Regions from separate parts of the Streptomyces sp. NPDC059679 genome, predicted to be linked through region 2. Evidence: riboswitches for the same ligand, from Rfam matches in the RefSeq annotation. Region 2 holds a riboswitch; the other holds the start of a gene.
What was found. A riboswitch is a leader RNA that binds a small molecule or an ion and turns the genes downstream of it on or off. The one in region 2 is predicted to bind cobalamin.
Positions count from the first base shown of each region.

Region 1 (7,149 bases), on a different contig from region 2:
CTACTCGAACTCCACTGCGCGCACGGCTATCTGCTCTCCAGCTTCCTGTCCCCGCTCACCAACCACCGCACCGACGCCTACGGCGGCACCCTCGCCGCCCGGCTGCGCTATCCGCTCGAAGTCTTCGACGCCGTACGGGAGGTGTGGCCCGCCGACTCCCCGATGACGGTCCGCATCTCCGCCACCGACTGGGCCGAGGGTGGTACGACCGCCGATGACGCGGTCGCCGTCGCGGCCGCCTTCGCCGCCCACGGCGCGGACGCCGTCGACGTCTCCACCGGCCAGGTCGTCCCCGACGAGCGCCCCGACTTCGGCCGCTCGTACCAGACCCCGTACGCCGACCGGATACGCAATGAACTCGGCGTCCCCGTCATCGCGGTCGGGGCCATCTCCTCCTGGGACGATGTGAACTCGCTGCTGCTGGCGGGCCGCGTCGACCTGTGCGCACTCGGCCGCCCCCACCTGTACGACCCGCACTGGACCTTGCACGCCGCCGCCGAACAGGGCTACATGGGCCCCGGCGCGCCTTGGCCGCTCCCGTACCGCGCGGGCAGCCGCAGACCCCCGACGGGCCGCGCCGATGGACGATGATGAGCGGCATGACCATACGCAGAAGGGCCGAGCTGTTCGTCCCCGAGGAGCAGGACCGCAGGCTCGACGCCCGGACGACCGGTGACGAACGGGGCGTGCTGGTCGACTTCCTGGCCAAGCAGCGGGCGACCCTGGAGCTGAAGTGCGCGGGAGTCGAGGGGGATTTGGCCCGGCGTTCGGTGGAGCCCTCCACGCTCTCGCTGCTCGGCCTGGTCCGGCATCTCGCCGATGTGGAGCGCCGCTGGTTCCGGCGGGTCATGGCCGGGCAGGACGTGCCGCTGCTCTTCTCCACCGAGGACAACCCCGACCAGGACTTCGACGGCGCGGTGCCCGGTCCGGCGGTCGTCGCCGAGGCGTGGCGGGCCTGGCGCGCGGAGGTGGCCTTCGCCGAGCGCTTCGTCGCCGAGGCTCCCGACCTGGACATCACGCGCGACGACGGGTGGCTCGGGGCGGTTTCGCTGCGCTGGGTCCTCATCCACATGATCGAGGAGTACGCCCGGCACAACGGCCACGCCGACCTGCTGCGGGAGCGGATCGACGGCGCGATCGGCGTATGAGGTCAGGTGCTCGGCGTCAGGCTTCAGGCGCGCGTGGCCGTCAGCACCTCCCGTACGTACCCGGCACCCGCGTCGTACAGCCGGTGGTGCAGCGCCGTGAACACCTCCGCCGCCCGGACGCCGGGCCAGTCCCGCGGCAGCAGCGCGGGTGGCAGGCCGGGGTCGGCGTAGGGGAGGAAGCGCCAGGAGTCCAGGGCGAGGACGTAGTCGCGGTAGGCGTCGCCTCGTGCAGGGGTGGCCGGTACGGCGCGTCCCGCCCAGCGCTCCAGCACCGGTTCCTGGGCGTACAGGAAGCCGCGGTGCAGCTTCGCCAGCTGCTCCAGATCCCACCAGCGGCGCACCGCCTGCTCCGTCGGCTCGAAGTCCGCGTGGGCGCCGCGGAAGAGGTCGACGTACGGGGAGAGTTCCAGGCGGGCCAGGGTGTGGCGGGTCTCGTCGTAGAGGTGTTCGGGGGCGATCCACACCCCGGGCGCGGCGGTGCCGAAGCCGAGCCGGGCCAGCCGCGAGCGCAGCAGATGGCGCTTGTGGCGCTCCTGTTCGGGGACCGAGAAGACGGCGAGCAGCCAGCCGTCTGTGTTCTCCTCCGCCCCCGGGTGGCCGTAGATGCGGCGGTCGCCGTCGTCGAGCAGTTGGCGCGCGTCCTCGGAGAGTGCGTATCCGGCGGCCCCGGCGTCCGTGCGGTCGGCGACCAGCAGCCCGCGCCGTTTGAGGCGGGAGACGGCGGACCGTACGGAGGGCGCGTCCACCCCCACCGCCCCCAGCAGCCGGATCAGCGCGGCGATGGGGACGGGTCCGGCGGGGCGGCCGGCGCCGCCGCGGCCGTAGGCGCCGTAGAAGGTGACGATCAAGGAGCGGGGGGTGGGCTGGCCGGTCACGCGCTTACTCTAGGGCGCCGTTCGTGCCCCACTTACCGTGCTGTGCCGTCCCGACCCGCAGCAGATAGCGCTGGAGCTTGCCGGTGGCGGTGCGGGGCAGGGCGTCCAGGAAGACGAACTCGCGCGGGCACTTGTACGGGGCCAGCTCCGCGGTGATGAACTCCCGCAGCGCTGTCATGGTTTCCTCGGTATGCGCGACGCCCGGCCGCAGCACCACATGCGCGACCACCACCGTGCCCCGCCGCTCGTCCGGCCGCCCGGTCACCGCGGCTTCCACGACATCCGGGTGGCGCAGCAGCGCCTCCTCGACCTCGGGCCCCGCGATGTTGTACCCGGCCGAGATGATCATGTCGTCGGCGCGCGCCACATACCGGAAGTAGCCGTCCGGGTCGCGGATGAAGGTGTCTCCGGTGAGGTTCCAGCCGTCCTGTACGTACTCGCGCTGCCGCTCGTCCGCCAGATAGCGGCAGCCCGTGGGCCCGCGCACCGCGAGCAGCCCGGGGCGGCCGTCCGGAACGGGCTGCGGCCCGGCGTCCGCGTCTGTGCTTCCGAAGTCCACCACCCGCGCCTCGAACCCCGGCACCGGGACCCCGGTCGTGCCCGGCCGGATCGCGTCGTCGGCGGCGGAGATGAAGATGTGCAGCAGTTCGGTCGCCCCGATGCCGTTGATGATCCGCAGCCCGGTCGCCCGTTGCCATGCGTGCCAGGTGCCGGCGGGCAGGTGCTCGCCGGCCGAGACGCAGCGGCGCAGCGAGGAGATGTCGTACGCGCCGCCGTCCGGCGCCGCGCCGTCCAGCCGCCCCAGCATCGCCCGGTAGGCGGTCGGCGCGGTGAACAGCACGGAGATCCGGTGGCGTGCGATATCGGCCAGCAGCCGTTCCGGGCCGCCCCAGTCGGACAGCAGCGCGGAGGCGCCCGCGCGCAGCGGGAAGACGACCAGGCCGCCGAGGCCGAAGGTGAAGCCGAGCGGAGGGCTGCCCGCGAACACGTCCTCGGGGCGCGGCCGCAGCACCTGCGCCGAGAAGGTGTCGGCGATGGCCAGCACATCGCGGTGGAAGTGCATACAGCCCTTGGGCCGCCCGGTCGTCCCCGAGGTGAAGGCGATCAGCGCCACGTCGTCGGCGGAGGTCGCCACCGCCTCGTACGACGCGGGCGCGGTGGCCGTGAGCCGCAGCAGGTCCTCGGGGCCGTCCCCGCCGTAGTACGTCGTCCGCAGCCCCGGCACCCCGGCCTTCACCAGATCGTCCGCGCACCGTACGTCGCACAGAGCGTGCCGTATCCGGGCCAGCTCGCAGATCGTCGCCAACTCCCGGGCCCGGTGGGCGGCCAGCACGGTCACGGCGACCGCCCCCGCCTTCATCACCGCCAGCCAGCAGGCGGCCAGCCAGGGTGAGGTGGCCCCGCGCAGCAGCACCCGGTTGCCGGGGACCACGCCGAGCGGGCCGGTGAGGGTGTGCGCGATCCGGTCGACGTGGGCGCGCAGTTCGCCGTACGTCCACACCTCGCCCGTCGCGGCGCGCACCGCGACCCGGTCGGCGCCGAACCGCTCGACGGTGCGATCCAGCAGCTCGGCGCCGCAGTTGAGGCGGTCGGGGTAGGGCGGTCCTGGCAGGTCGAGGCGGAAGGCGGGCCACTGCTCGGCCGGCGGCAGATGGTCCCGGGCGAAGGTGTCGATGTGCGCCGAAGGCCTGAGCTCCATCGAGGACGCGCCCCCTATGCCTGCCCGGGCAGACGCCCGGTGTTCGCACATGCCGTGCCTGAAGTCGCCCTGTCAGCGTAACGTGATGGTGACGACAGTCAACAGACCGCGATAAACACTCCAGTGGGAGGGTGACCGGTGCCGTCGTTCGCACTTGATCCGAAGCAGCGGCGCTGGTGCGCCGGGGTGCGGTCCCTCGCCCGCGACCTGCTGCGCCCGCTCGCCGAGAGCGGCCCGCCAGGCCGGGTCAACCGGCCGCTGACCGCCGCGCTCGGCGAACTCGGCCTGCTGCGGCGGCTGTTCCCCGACGACGGGCCGGTGCGCGCCCTCGACCTGTGCCTGCTGCGCGAATCGCTCGCCCGGGAGTGCACGGAGGCCGAGACCGCGCTCGCCCTCCAGGGTCTCGGCGGCTATCCGATCGTGCTCTCCGGCAGCCCCGAGCAGTACGCGCGCTGGATGCCCGAGGTCCGGGCGGGCCGCGCGGTCGCCGCCTTCGCGCTCAGCGAGCCGCAGGCCGGTTCCGACGCCGCCGCGCTCGGCCTGCGGGCCGACCCCGACGGGGCCGGTGGCTGGCGGCTGACCGGCGAAAAGTGCTGGATCTCCAACGCCCCGGAGGCCGACTTCACCGTCGTCTTCGCCCGCACCACCCAGGGCGCGGGCTCGCGCGGCGTCACCGCCTTTCTCGTCCCCGCCGACCGGCCGGGGCTCACCGGCGAGCGTCTTGACATGCTCAGCCCGCACCCCATCGGCAGCCTCGCCTTCGACGGCGTCCCCGTCACCCGCGAGGACGTCCTGGGCACACCCGACAAGGGGTTCGGCGTCGCCATGCGCACCCTCAACCTGCTGCGGCCGAGCGTCGGCGCGTTCGCCGTCGGCATGGCCCAGGCCGCGCTCGACGCGTCCGTGGCCCATGCGGGGGAGCGCACCGCCTTCGGCGGGCCGCTGAAGGACCTTCAGGCCGTCTCCCACCAGCTCGCCGAGATGGCCACCCGCACCGAGGCCGCCCGCCTCCTGGTCTACGCGGCCGCCACCGCGTACGACGAGGGCGCGCCGGCCATCGCCAAGAGTTCGGCGATGGCCAAGCTCCTGGCCACCGAGACCGCCCAGTACGTCGTGGACGCCGCCGTACAGATCCACGGCGCGCGGGCGTTGCGCCGCGGGCATCTTCTGGAGCACCTGTACCGCGAGGTGCGCGCGCCCCGGATCTACGAGGGCGCGACCGAGGTCCAGCGCACGATCATCGCGAAGGAGCTGTACCGGTGACCGAGCCCCACCCCTCTCTGGTGCGCACCAACCCGCCCGAGCTCTCCCCGCCCACCGGCTTCAGCCACGCCGTCACGGCCACCGGCGGCCGCCTGGTCTTCCTGGCGGGCCAGACCGCGCTGGACGGCGCGGGCGCGGTCGTCGGTGCCACGCTTCCGGCCCAGTTCCGGCGCGCACTGGCCAACCTGCTCACCGCCCTGACCGCGGTCGGCGGCACCCCCGCGGACCTGGCCCGGCTGACCGTGCACACCACCGATGTCGCGGCCTACCGAGCGTCCGCCCCCGAACTCGGCCGCATCTGGCGGGAGCTGGCGGGCCGCGACTACCCCGCGATGGCGGTCATCGGAGTCGTCCGGCTGTGGGACGAGGCGGCGATGGTCGAGCTGGACGGCATCGCGGTGCTGCCGTAGCGCATCACCCCACATGTTGGGGTATTGGCCATGCCCGCGCGGCGCGGTACCGTCGGTGCGATATCGACGACGGCAGGACGGAAGCCGGTGGGAACCCGGCACGGTCGCGCCACTGTGAACGAGACGTTCCAAACGCTCCAAGGGACGTCTCGTGAGTCAGACCCGTAGCCGTCGTCATGTGCACCACCGAGATGGGACGCGAATTCCCCAAGGAGGCCCTGCCATGGCGCAGCATGTCGCACAGCCGACCGCCACCACCCCCGCTCTCCCCGCCAAGCTGCCGATCGGTGCGATCGTCCCGTGGGCGGTGTTCTTCGGCATCCTGATGCTGGTCCTGCTGTACTTCGTCGGCGCCGAACAGGGCGCCACCTCGGTCGTCTCCGGCGAGGACGTCCACGAGTGGGTGCACGACGCCCGCCACCTGCTCGGTTTCCCCTGCCACTGACGCCAGGGACGCCGACACCCTCATGAATTCCGCAACGGTACGGAACCTGCTCGTCCGTGGCATGCTCGCCGGCCTCGGGGCCGGCGTGCTCGCCCTGATCGTCGCCTACCTCCTCGGGGAACCGAATGTCGACAAGGCGATCGGCTTTGAGGAGTCCCACGCCCCGGGGCACGATCACGAGGTCGAACTCGTCTCCCGCAGCCTGCAGTCCACCGCCGGCCTGGCCACCGGTGTTCTGATCTACGGGGTCGCCTTCGGCGGCATCGCCGCCCTCGCCTACTGCTTCGCCCTGGGCCGCATCGGCCGCTTCACCCCGCGGGCCACCGCGCTGCTGCTGTCCGGCTGCGCCCTGCTCGCGGTCTACGTCGTGCCGTTCCTGAAGTACCCGGCCAACCCGCCCGCCGTCGGCGACCCCGACACCATCTCCAAGCGGACCAATCTGTATCTGCTGATGATGGTGCTCAGCGTGCTCCTCGCGATCGCCGCGACCATCCTCGGCAAGCGGCTCGCCCCGAAACTGGGCACCTGGTACGCCACCGTCGCCGCGGTGGCCGCCTTCGCCCTGGTGATCGGCCTGGCGTTTGCGTTCCTGCCGGCCGTCAACGAGGTGCCCGCCGATTTCCCGGCCACCGTGCTGTGGCGGTTCCGGCTCTCCGCGCTGGCCATCCAGGTCACCCTGTGGGGAGGCTTCGGGCTGGTCTTCGGCGAGTTGGCCGAGCGCCTGCTGAGCCCCGAGCCCGCCACCAGGGCACCGGCATCGCCGGTGGCCACCCCCAGCCGACCGTGATCCGACCGTCGCCCGGACCCCACTGGGGCGGCCGCTCTCCTCAGGGGCGGTCGAGTGGCCGCCCCAGCCCGAGGTTCCAGCGTCCGGCGCGTCCGCTGATCCCGGTCGCGGTCAGCGGCCGCACGTCGGCACGCCAGAAGGCCGCCGCGGGCGCGCCCAGCACATGCACCACCGCGGCCCGCACCACGTCCGGCTCCACCACGGCGAGCGTATGGCCGTCCGTCAGCGACGCCGTGTCCAGCCACCGTCCGATCCGCAGGCACAGGTCCCGTACCGACTCCCCGCCGTGGGGCGCGGCCGCCGGGTCGGCCAGCCACCGGGCCACCGCCTCCGGTTCGGCGGCACCGACCTCGTCGAGGGTGAGGCCCCGCCAGCGGCCCGTATCCAGACCGGCCAGCTCCGCACAGGGCTCGGCCACGCCGAGCCCCAGCGCGGCGGCGGTCTCCCGGCAGCGCAGGCTGGGGGAGGTGACAGCGCGGTCGGCCGAGGGCAGCGCCCCGGCCACGGCGCGGGCCCGCGCCG
Region 1 is NZ_JBHWES010000015.1:51,813-58,961, forward strand. It holds gene ACFV2X_RS18405 (bifunctional salicylyl-CoA 5-hydroxylase/oxidoreductase) at 1-591, shown strand, start outside; gene ACFV2X_RS18410 (DinB family protein) at 600-1,148, shown strand; gene ACFV2X_RS18415 (PaaX family transcriptional regulator C-terminal domain-containing protein) at 1,172-2,023, opposite strand; gene ACFV2X_RS18420 (AMP-binding protein) at 2,028-3,722, opposite strand; gene ACFV2X_RS18425 (acyl-CoA dehydrogenase family protein) at 3,861-4,985, shown strand; gene ACFV2X_RS18430 (RidA family protein) at 4,982-5,395, shown strand; cobalamin riboswitch at 5,432-5,583, shown strand; gene ACFV2X_RS18435 (CbtB-domain containing protein) at 5,619-5,840, shown strand; gene ACFV2X_RS18440 (CbtA family protein) at 5,863-6,627, shown strand; gene ACFV2X_RS18445 (histidine phosphatase family protein) at 6,668-7,149, opposite strand, start outside.
Region 1: it holds a riboswitch for cobalamin, as region 2 does, so the genes downstream of both, ACFV2X_RS18435 (CbtB-domain containing protein) here and cobN (cobaltochelatase subunit CobN) in region 2, are expected to answer to the same signal.

Region 2 (7,149 bases):
GCGCGGTATATGGCCGCGCCGTCCTTCTCGTAGTCGAACACTGTGCCCTCGATCATGTCGTTCCACGGGCCGCCGCCACGGCGCCGGCCACTTGCTCTGCTGTTACGTCCACGCCCCGCGCGGACCCTGTGGCATCTCGTACGGCGACCTGGTAGCCGTCGCCCGTCGCCAGCACGTCGACCCACCGGACCGGCCCGCCGGGGTGGCCGCAGCGCCGCTCGCAGCCGGAGAAGTACACGGGCAGCCGGCTTCGCGCCGGGCCCGGTCGGCCGTCGCCGGACGCCTCGCCCGCCACCGCGCGCGCCGCCTCGGCACGCACATCGGCCAGGGACTTGGCGCAGCCGGGCCGTCCCGTGCACGCGCCGACCCCGAACCAGGGGGAGTGCGGCGCGGTCACCAGCCCGGCGTCGGCGAGCTCCCGCAGCGCGGCCTCGGCGTCGCCGGCGGAGAAGCCGGGCAGCACCACGCCGCGCCAGGGTGTCACACGCAACTCGCCCGAGCCGCCCCGGGCGGCGAGCTCGGCGAGCAGCCGCCACCGCGCGGCGGTGAGCCGCCCCAGCGGGACGGCGACCGACACCGCGCACCGCCCGTCCGGCCCGGCGACGAGCCCGACGAGTGGTGTGCTCGGCGCGGTGGTTGGGGAGTGAGGGGCGAGGGATGCGAGCTGGATTCCTGCTTCGGCGAGTCGCCCCACCAATTGGTCGGCCGTCACGGCGTGTCGCGCCGGCAGCTCGCTCACACGCCACGCGCGTGTGCCACTCGCGCGCACCGCGTCGAGAAACGCCACCGCGGCCAGCGCCGCCGCGCGCGGCACGTCCGAGGCGCGCACCTGGAGTTCGGCGCCCACGGGGTCGCCACCGGGCGCGGGCTTCGGCTTCGTGTCCCCGGGGCCGCCCGCGGGCGTGGGGGGACCCGGCGGCCGGGCCCGGCCCGGCGTGTCGTCGGCCACCAGCCGCCCGTCCTGACGCGCCGCGACGCCCGGCGCGTCAGCGTCCTCCGGCGCGTCAGCGTGGTCCGGCGCGTCGTGGTGGTCTGTGGAGTCGGGGGACTCTGTGGCGTTCGGCGCGGTGGATTTCGGGCGTGCGGGTCCATGTCCCCCGGCGGAGCCGAGCCGCAGCACCGCCTCGCCGTCCGGCGCTGCGATCAATGTCACATCCGCGCCCAGCGCCGCCACATCGCCCCGCCCGTCGTCGAGCGCGAACAGGAACCGGCCCGACAGCCCGGCCAGTTCGGCCAATCCGGAGCCTGCGGGCGCGTTGCCGCACAGCAGGGCGTCCAGCTCCCGCGCCCACGCCGAGACATCCGCGTACCCCGCCCCGTCCAGCCCGGACAGCGGGGACGCCACGATGTTGCGCACCCGGTCGTGGCGGTCCGACGGCAGCAGCCCTGCCGTCCGCAGCCGGGCCGCGAGTCCGGCCCCGCACCCCGCGTCGAGGCCGCGCAGCTGCAGATTGCCCCGGGAGGTGAGGTCCAGTCTGCCGTCGCCCAACTCCTCGGCCGCGAGCGCCAGCACGAGCGCCTGGCGTGCCGTCAGGAGCCCGGCGGGCAGCCGCACCCGGGCCAGCGCGCCGTCGTCCGCCGAGTGCAGGCGCAGCGCGCCGGGGCAGGCGTCGTCGCGACCGCGCGCGGGGGTTTCGTCCCCTGGTGGGGCGGTTGTCGGGGGGAGGGGCATGGCGGCGAGCATACCGACGATTGTGTTCGGCTCTCCGCCCCGCGGCAGGTCAGAAGCGCCTACTATGCTCACGGCGGGTCGGTCCCGGCCCGCCACCACAAAAGACGGCAAAAAGGGTAGGAAGCCGGTGGAAATCCGGCGCGGTCCCGCCACTGTGAGCGCGGCAGCCGGTATTGCGACGGCCGCGCGAGCCAGGAACTCCCGCCGTCTTCAACCCGCCCGGGGCGCGGACCCCGAGGAAGGCCTGCCGTCGCATGATCCTGCTGCTGTCGACGTCCGACACCGACCTGCTCAGTGCCCGCGCGGCACAGACCCCGGTGCCCTATCGGCTCGCCAACCCGGCCCGGCTCCCCCTGGACGAGCTGCCCGCGCTCCTCGAGGGCGTCGAACTCGTCGTCGTACGGCTGCTCGGCGGGGTGCGCGCCTGGCAGGAAGGGCTCGACGCGCTGCTCGCCGGGGACCGCCCGGTCGTGGTCCTGACCGGCGAACAGGCCCCGGACGCCCAGCTCATGGAGGCATCCACGGTCCCGGTCGGGATCGCCGCCGAGGCACACGCCTATCTCGCGCACGGCGGGCCCGGCAACCTCGGCCAGCTGGCCCGCTTCCTGTCCGACACCGTCCTGCTGACCGGCCACGGCTTCGAGCCGCCCGCGCCCGCGCCCTCGTGGGGCGCACTTGAGCGCACCGCGCGCGAGGACGTCACCGGCCCGCGGATCGCCGTGCTCTACTACCGCGCTCACCACATGAGCGGCAACACCGCCTTCGTCGAGGCGCTGTGCCAGGCCGTCGAGGACACCGGGGGCCGCGCGCTGCCGCTGTACGTCGCCTCGTTGCGCGCACCCGAGCCCGAGCTGCTGGAAGCCCTCGCCGAGGCCGATGCGGTGGTGACCACCGTGCTCGCCGCGGGCGGCACCCGGCCCGCCGAGGCATCGGCCGGCGGCGACGACGAGGCGTGGGACGCGGGCGCGCTGGCCGCGCTGGACGTCCCGGTGCTCCAGGCGCTGTGTCTGACCGGCCCGCGCGCCGCGTGGGAGGCGAACGACGAGGGTCTTTCGCCTCTGGACGCGGCGACCCAGGTCGCCGTCCCGGAGTTCGACGGGCGGCTGATCACCGTGCCGTTCTCCTTCAAGGAGACCGACGAGGACGGCCTGCCCGTCTATGTCGCCGATCCCGAGCGCGCCGCGCGTGTCGCGGGAATCGCCGTACGACACGCCCGGCTGCGCCACATACCGGCGGCCGACAAGCGCCTCGCGCTCGTGCTGTCCGCCTACCCCACCAAGCACTCCCGCATCGGCAACGCCGTCGGCCTGGACACGCCCGCCAGCGCCGTCGCCCTGCTGCGCCGGTTGCGCGCGGACGGCTTCGACCTCGGCCCGGTGGAAGGCCCCGAGGCGCTGCCCGGTCTCGCCTCCGGCGACGGCGACGAGCTGATCCGCGCGCTCATCGAGGCGGGCGGCCACGACCAGGACTGGCTCACCGAGGAGCAGCTGGCCCGCAACCCGGTCCGGATCCCCGCCGCCGACTACCGCCGCTGGTACAAGCGGCTGCCGCAGGAGCTGCGCGAGGCGGTGGAGGGGCACTGGGGGCCGCCGCCGGGCGAGATGTTCGTCGACACCAGCCGCGACCCCGAGGGCGAGATCGTGCTGGCCGCGCTGCGCCGGGGCAATCTTCTGGTCGTCATCCAGCCACCGCGCGGCTTCGGCGAGAACCCGATCGCCATCTACCACGACCCCGACCTGCCGCCCTCCCATCACTACCTGGCCGCCTACCGCTGGATCGCCACCCCCCAGGCCGACGGCGGCTTCGGCGCCGACGCCATGGTGCACCTGGGCAAGCACGGCAATCTGGAGTGGCTGCCCGGCAAGAACGCGGGCCTGTCCGCCGCCTGTGGCCCCGACGCCGCGCTCGGCGACCTGCCGCTGATCTACCCGTTCCTGGTCAACGACCCGGGTGAGGGCACACAGGCCAAGCGCCGCGCCCACGCCACCCTCGTCGACCACCTCGTGCCGCCCATGGCCCGCGCCGACTCCTACGGCGACATCGCGCGCCTGGAGCAGCTGCTGGACGAGTACGCCGCCATCTCGGCGATGGACCCGGCCAAACTCCCCGCCATCCGCGCCCAGATCTGGACCCTCATCCAGGCCGCCAGGCTCGACCACGACCTCGGCCTGGAGGACCGGCCGGACGACGACGGCTTCGACGACTTCCTGCTGCACGTGGACGGCTGGCTGTGCGAGGTCAAGGACGCCCAGATCCGTGACGGCCTGCATGTTCTCGGCAACGCCCCCTCCGGCCCCGAGCGGGTCAACCTCGTCCTGGCCATTCTGCGCGCCCGGCAGATCTGGGGCGGGACCACGGCGCTCCCCGGGCTGCGTGAGGCACTCGGCCTCGACGAGTCGGCCGCCACCCGCACCGGCGCGGACGAGGCGGAGGACCGCGCCCGCGCCCTCGTCCAGGCGATGGAGGACGCCGACTGGGCCCCGGAGGCCGTCGAGAAGGCGTGCCTGGGGCTGCCCGAGGAGCAGCACGGCGCGGTGACCGCGATCCTCGACTTCGCCGCGCGCGAGGTCGTGCCGCGGCTGGCCGCCACCACCGACGAGATCGACCACGCCGTGCACGCCCTGGGCGGCGGCTTCGTGCCCGCGGGCCCCTCCGGTTCACCGCTGCGCGGCCTGGTCAACGTCCTGCCGACCGGCCGTAACTTCTACTCCGTCGACCCCAAGGCCGTGCCCAGCCGGCTGGCCTGGGAGACCGGCCAGGCGCTCGCCGACTCGCTGCTGGAGCGCTACCGCCGCGACAACGACGGCGCCTGGCCGCGCTCCGTCGGCCTGTCGCTGTGGGGCACCAGCGCGATGCGCACCTCGGGCGACGACGTGGCCGAAGCACTCGCACTGCTCGGCGTCCGTCCGGTGTGGGACGACGCCTCGCGGCGCGTCACAGGACTCGAGCCCGTCCCCTTCGACCAGTTGGGCCGCCCCAGGGTCGATGTCACCCTGCGCATCAGCGGCTTCTTCCGCGACGCTTTCCCGCATGTCGTGGCGCTGCTCGACGACGCCGTACGCCTCGCCGCCTCCCTCGACGAGCCCGAGGCCGACAACTACATCCGCGCCCACGCCCAGGCCGACCTCGCCGAGCACGGCGACGAACGCCGCGCCACCACTCGTATCTTCGGCTCCCGTCCCGGCACCTACGGCGCGGGTCTGCTCCAGCTCATCGACAGCCGTGACTGGCGCACCGACGCCGACCTGGCCGAGGTCTACACGGTCTGGGGTGGCTACGCGTACGGACGCGGCCTGGAAGGCCGCCCGGCCCGCGCGGAGATGGAGAGCGCCTACCGCCGGATCGCGGTCGCGGCCAAGAACACCGACACCCGCGAACACGACATCGCCGACTCGGACGACTACTTCCAGTACCACGGCGGCATGGTCGCCACCGTGCGCGCCCTCAAGGGCACCGCCCCGGCCGCGTACATCGGCGACTCCACCCGCCCCGAGACGGTCCGCACCCGCACCCTGCACGAGGAGACCTCCCGGGTCTTCCGCGCGCGCGTGGTCAACCCGCGCTGGATCGAGGCGATGCGCCGCCACGGCTACAAGGGCGCCTTCGAACTCGCCGCGACCGTCGACTACCTCTTCGGCTACGACGCCACCACGGGCGTGGTCGCCGACTGGATGTACGACAAGCTGGCCCAGAGCTATCTCCTCGACCCCGAGAACCGCTCCTTCCTCCAAGAGGCCAACCCCTGGGCGCTGCACGGCATGGCCGAGCGGCTGCTGGAGGCGGAGAGCCGCGGCCTGTGGGAGCACCCGGACCCCGAGGTCCTGGCGGCGGTGCGGGAGCTGTACCTGGAGACCGAAGGAGGCCTGGAGGGCGCGGCGGGCGGGGAGGACGAGGCCGAATGACCGACTCGGGGAGTGGGGCGGCGCCGCTCGAGTCGGTGGGCTGGGTCTGCGTACGCGACGGGCAGCTGCTGGCGGTGCGCACCCGCGGGCGCGACGCGTTCTACCTGCCTGGAGGCAAGCTCGACCCGGGGGAGGACGGGCCGCAGGCTCTGGCCCGGGAGCTCGCCGAGGAGCTCGGCCTGACCGCCGTGCCCGCGGCCCTGGCCGCACGTGAGCCCTTCGTCATCGAGGACGAGGCACACGGCCAGGGCGGCCGACGGCTGCGGATGACCTGCTATACGGGCGCGGCGCAGGGCGAGCCGGCCCCGGGCCGGGAAATCGCCGAGCTGGCCTGGCTCACGGCGGACGGGGTCGGCCGCTGCGCCCCCGCGCTGCGCCAGGTGCTGCACCGGCTGGTCGCCGAGGGCCGCGTCCGCGGCGCGTGATGCGGCCCGCCCGGGCCGGGCGGGTCCGGCGCCGGTAAACATCCGGCGCCGGATATCAGGAGCGCTTGAGGGGCGCCGGGGAAGCGGCGGGCCGGGAGGCCGAGCGGACCCGCTCGGGCCAGGGCGGACAGTTCACCAGCTCGGCCCACTCCCGGTCGTAGCGCCCCGGCACGGCCCGGCCCGCGGAGGCCCAGCGCTCGACCAGGGCGGCGTAGATGGGCACACAGGTGCTCTGATGGAGCGATTCGCCGCCCGCGGTGCTCCGGTCCAGCGCTCTGCTCGGCTGCGAGAGAGAACGGCGTCGCATCGTCGTCGTCATGTCAGGCCAACGCGCCGCGCCCGGCGCGGTCACCGGCTCCCCGCGGAGCTCACCCGGACCGGGGCGGTCTCGCACATATCACCGACCGTGTCCGACAATGAAAAGCGTTGCCAATTCAGAAAGGCATTCCGCGTCGTCGCCGGTATCGCCGCCCGCGCCACGTGATTGCGGCACTTGATAACCGTGTCCATTGCAGCCTTTGGATTATTTTCCGATGTGCTGTTCAATTGCGCTGTTCCGATGGTTGATTCGAGGAGGCGCGGGTGGGCACCCATACGCACGGACCCGGGGAGGGCCACGCCGGGCACAGCCATGGCGTGGCGGAGAACGCCGACCGTCGCTGGCTGCTGGCAGCGCTCTCGCTGATCAGCGGCTTCATCGTGATCGAGGGCGTCATCGGGGTGGTCGCGCGCTCGCTGGCGCTGATCTCCGACGCCGCCCATATGCTCACCGACGCCGCGTCCATCGTTCTCGCGCTGTTCGCGATCCGGCTCGCGGCCCGCCCCTCGCGCGGCGGCTACACCTACGGTCTCAAACGCGCCGAAATTCTCTCCGCCCAGGCCAATGGGCTCTCGCTGCTGCTCCTCGCGGTGTGGCTGGGCTATGAGTCGGTGGAGCGTCTGATCGACCCGCCCGATGTGAACGGCGCCCTGGTCCTGGCCACCGGACTCGCCGGAGTGGCCGTCAACATCGCGGCGGCCTGGTGCATGTCCAAGGCAAATCGCAGCTCGCTCAATGTCGAAGGCGCCTATCAGCACATCCTCAACGACCTCTTCGCCTTCATCGGCACCGCCATCTCCGGTGTCACCGTTCTGACCACCGGTTTCGCGC
Region 2 is NZ_JBHWES010000003.1:46,855-54,003, forward strand. It holds gene ACFV2X_RS05145 (precorrin-8X methylmutase) at 1-56, opposite strand, end outside; gene ACFV2X_RS05150 (nitrite reductase) at 53-1,672, opposite strand; cobalamin riboswitch at 1,735-1,896, shown strand; gene cobN (cobaltochelatase subunit CobN) at 1,927-5,574, shown strand; gene ACFV2X_RS05160 (NUDIX domain-containing protein) at 5,571-5,999, shown strand; gene ACFV2X_RS05165 (hypothetical protein) at 6,055-6,306, opposite strand; gene ACFV2X_RS05170 (cation diffusion facilitator family transporter) at 6,582-7,149, shown strand, end outside.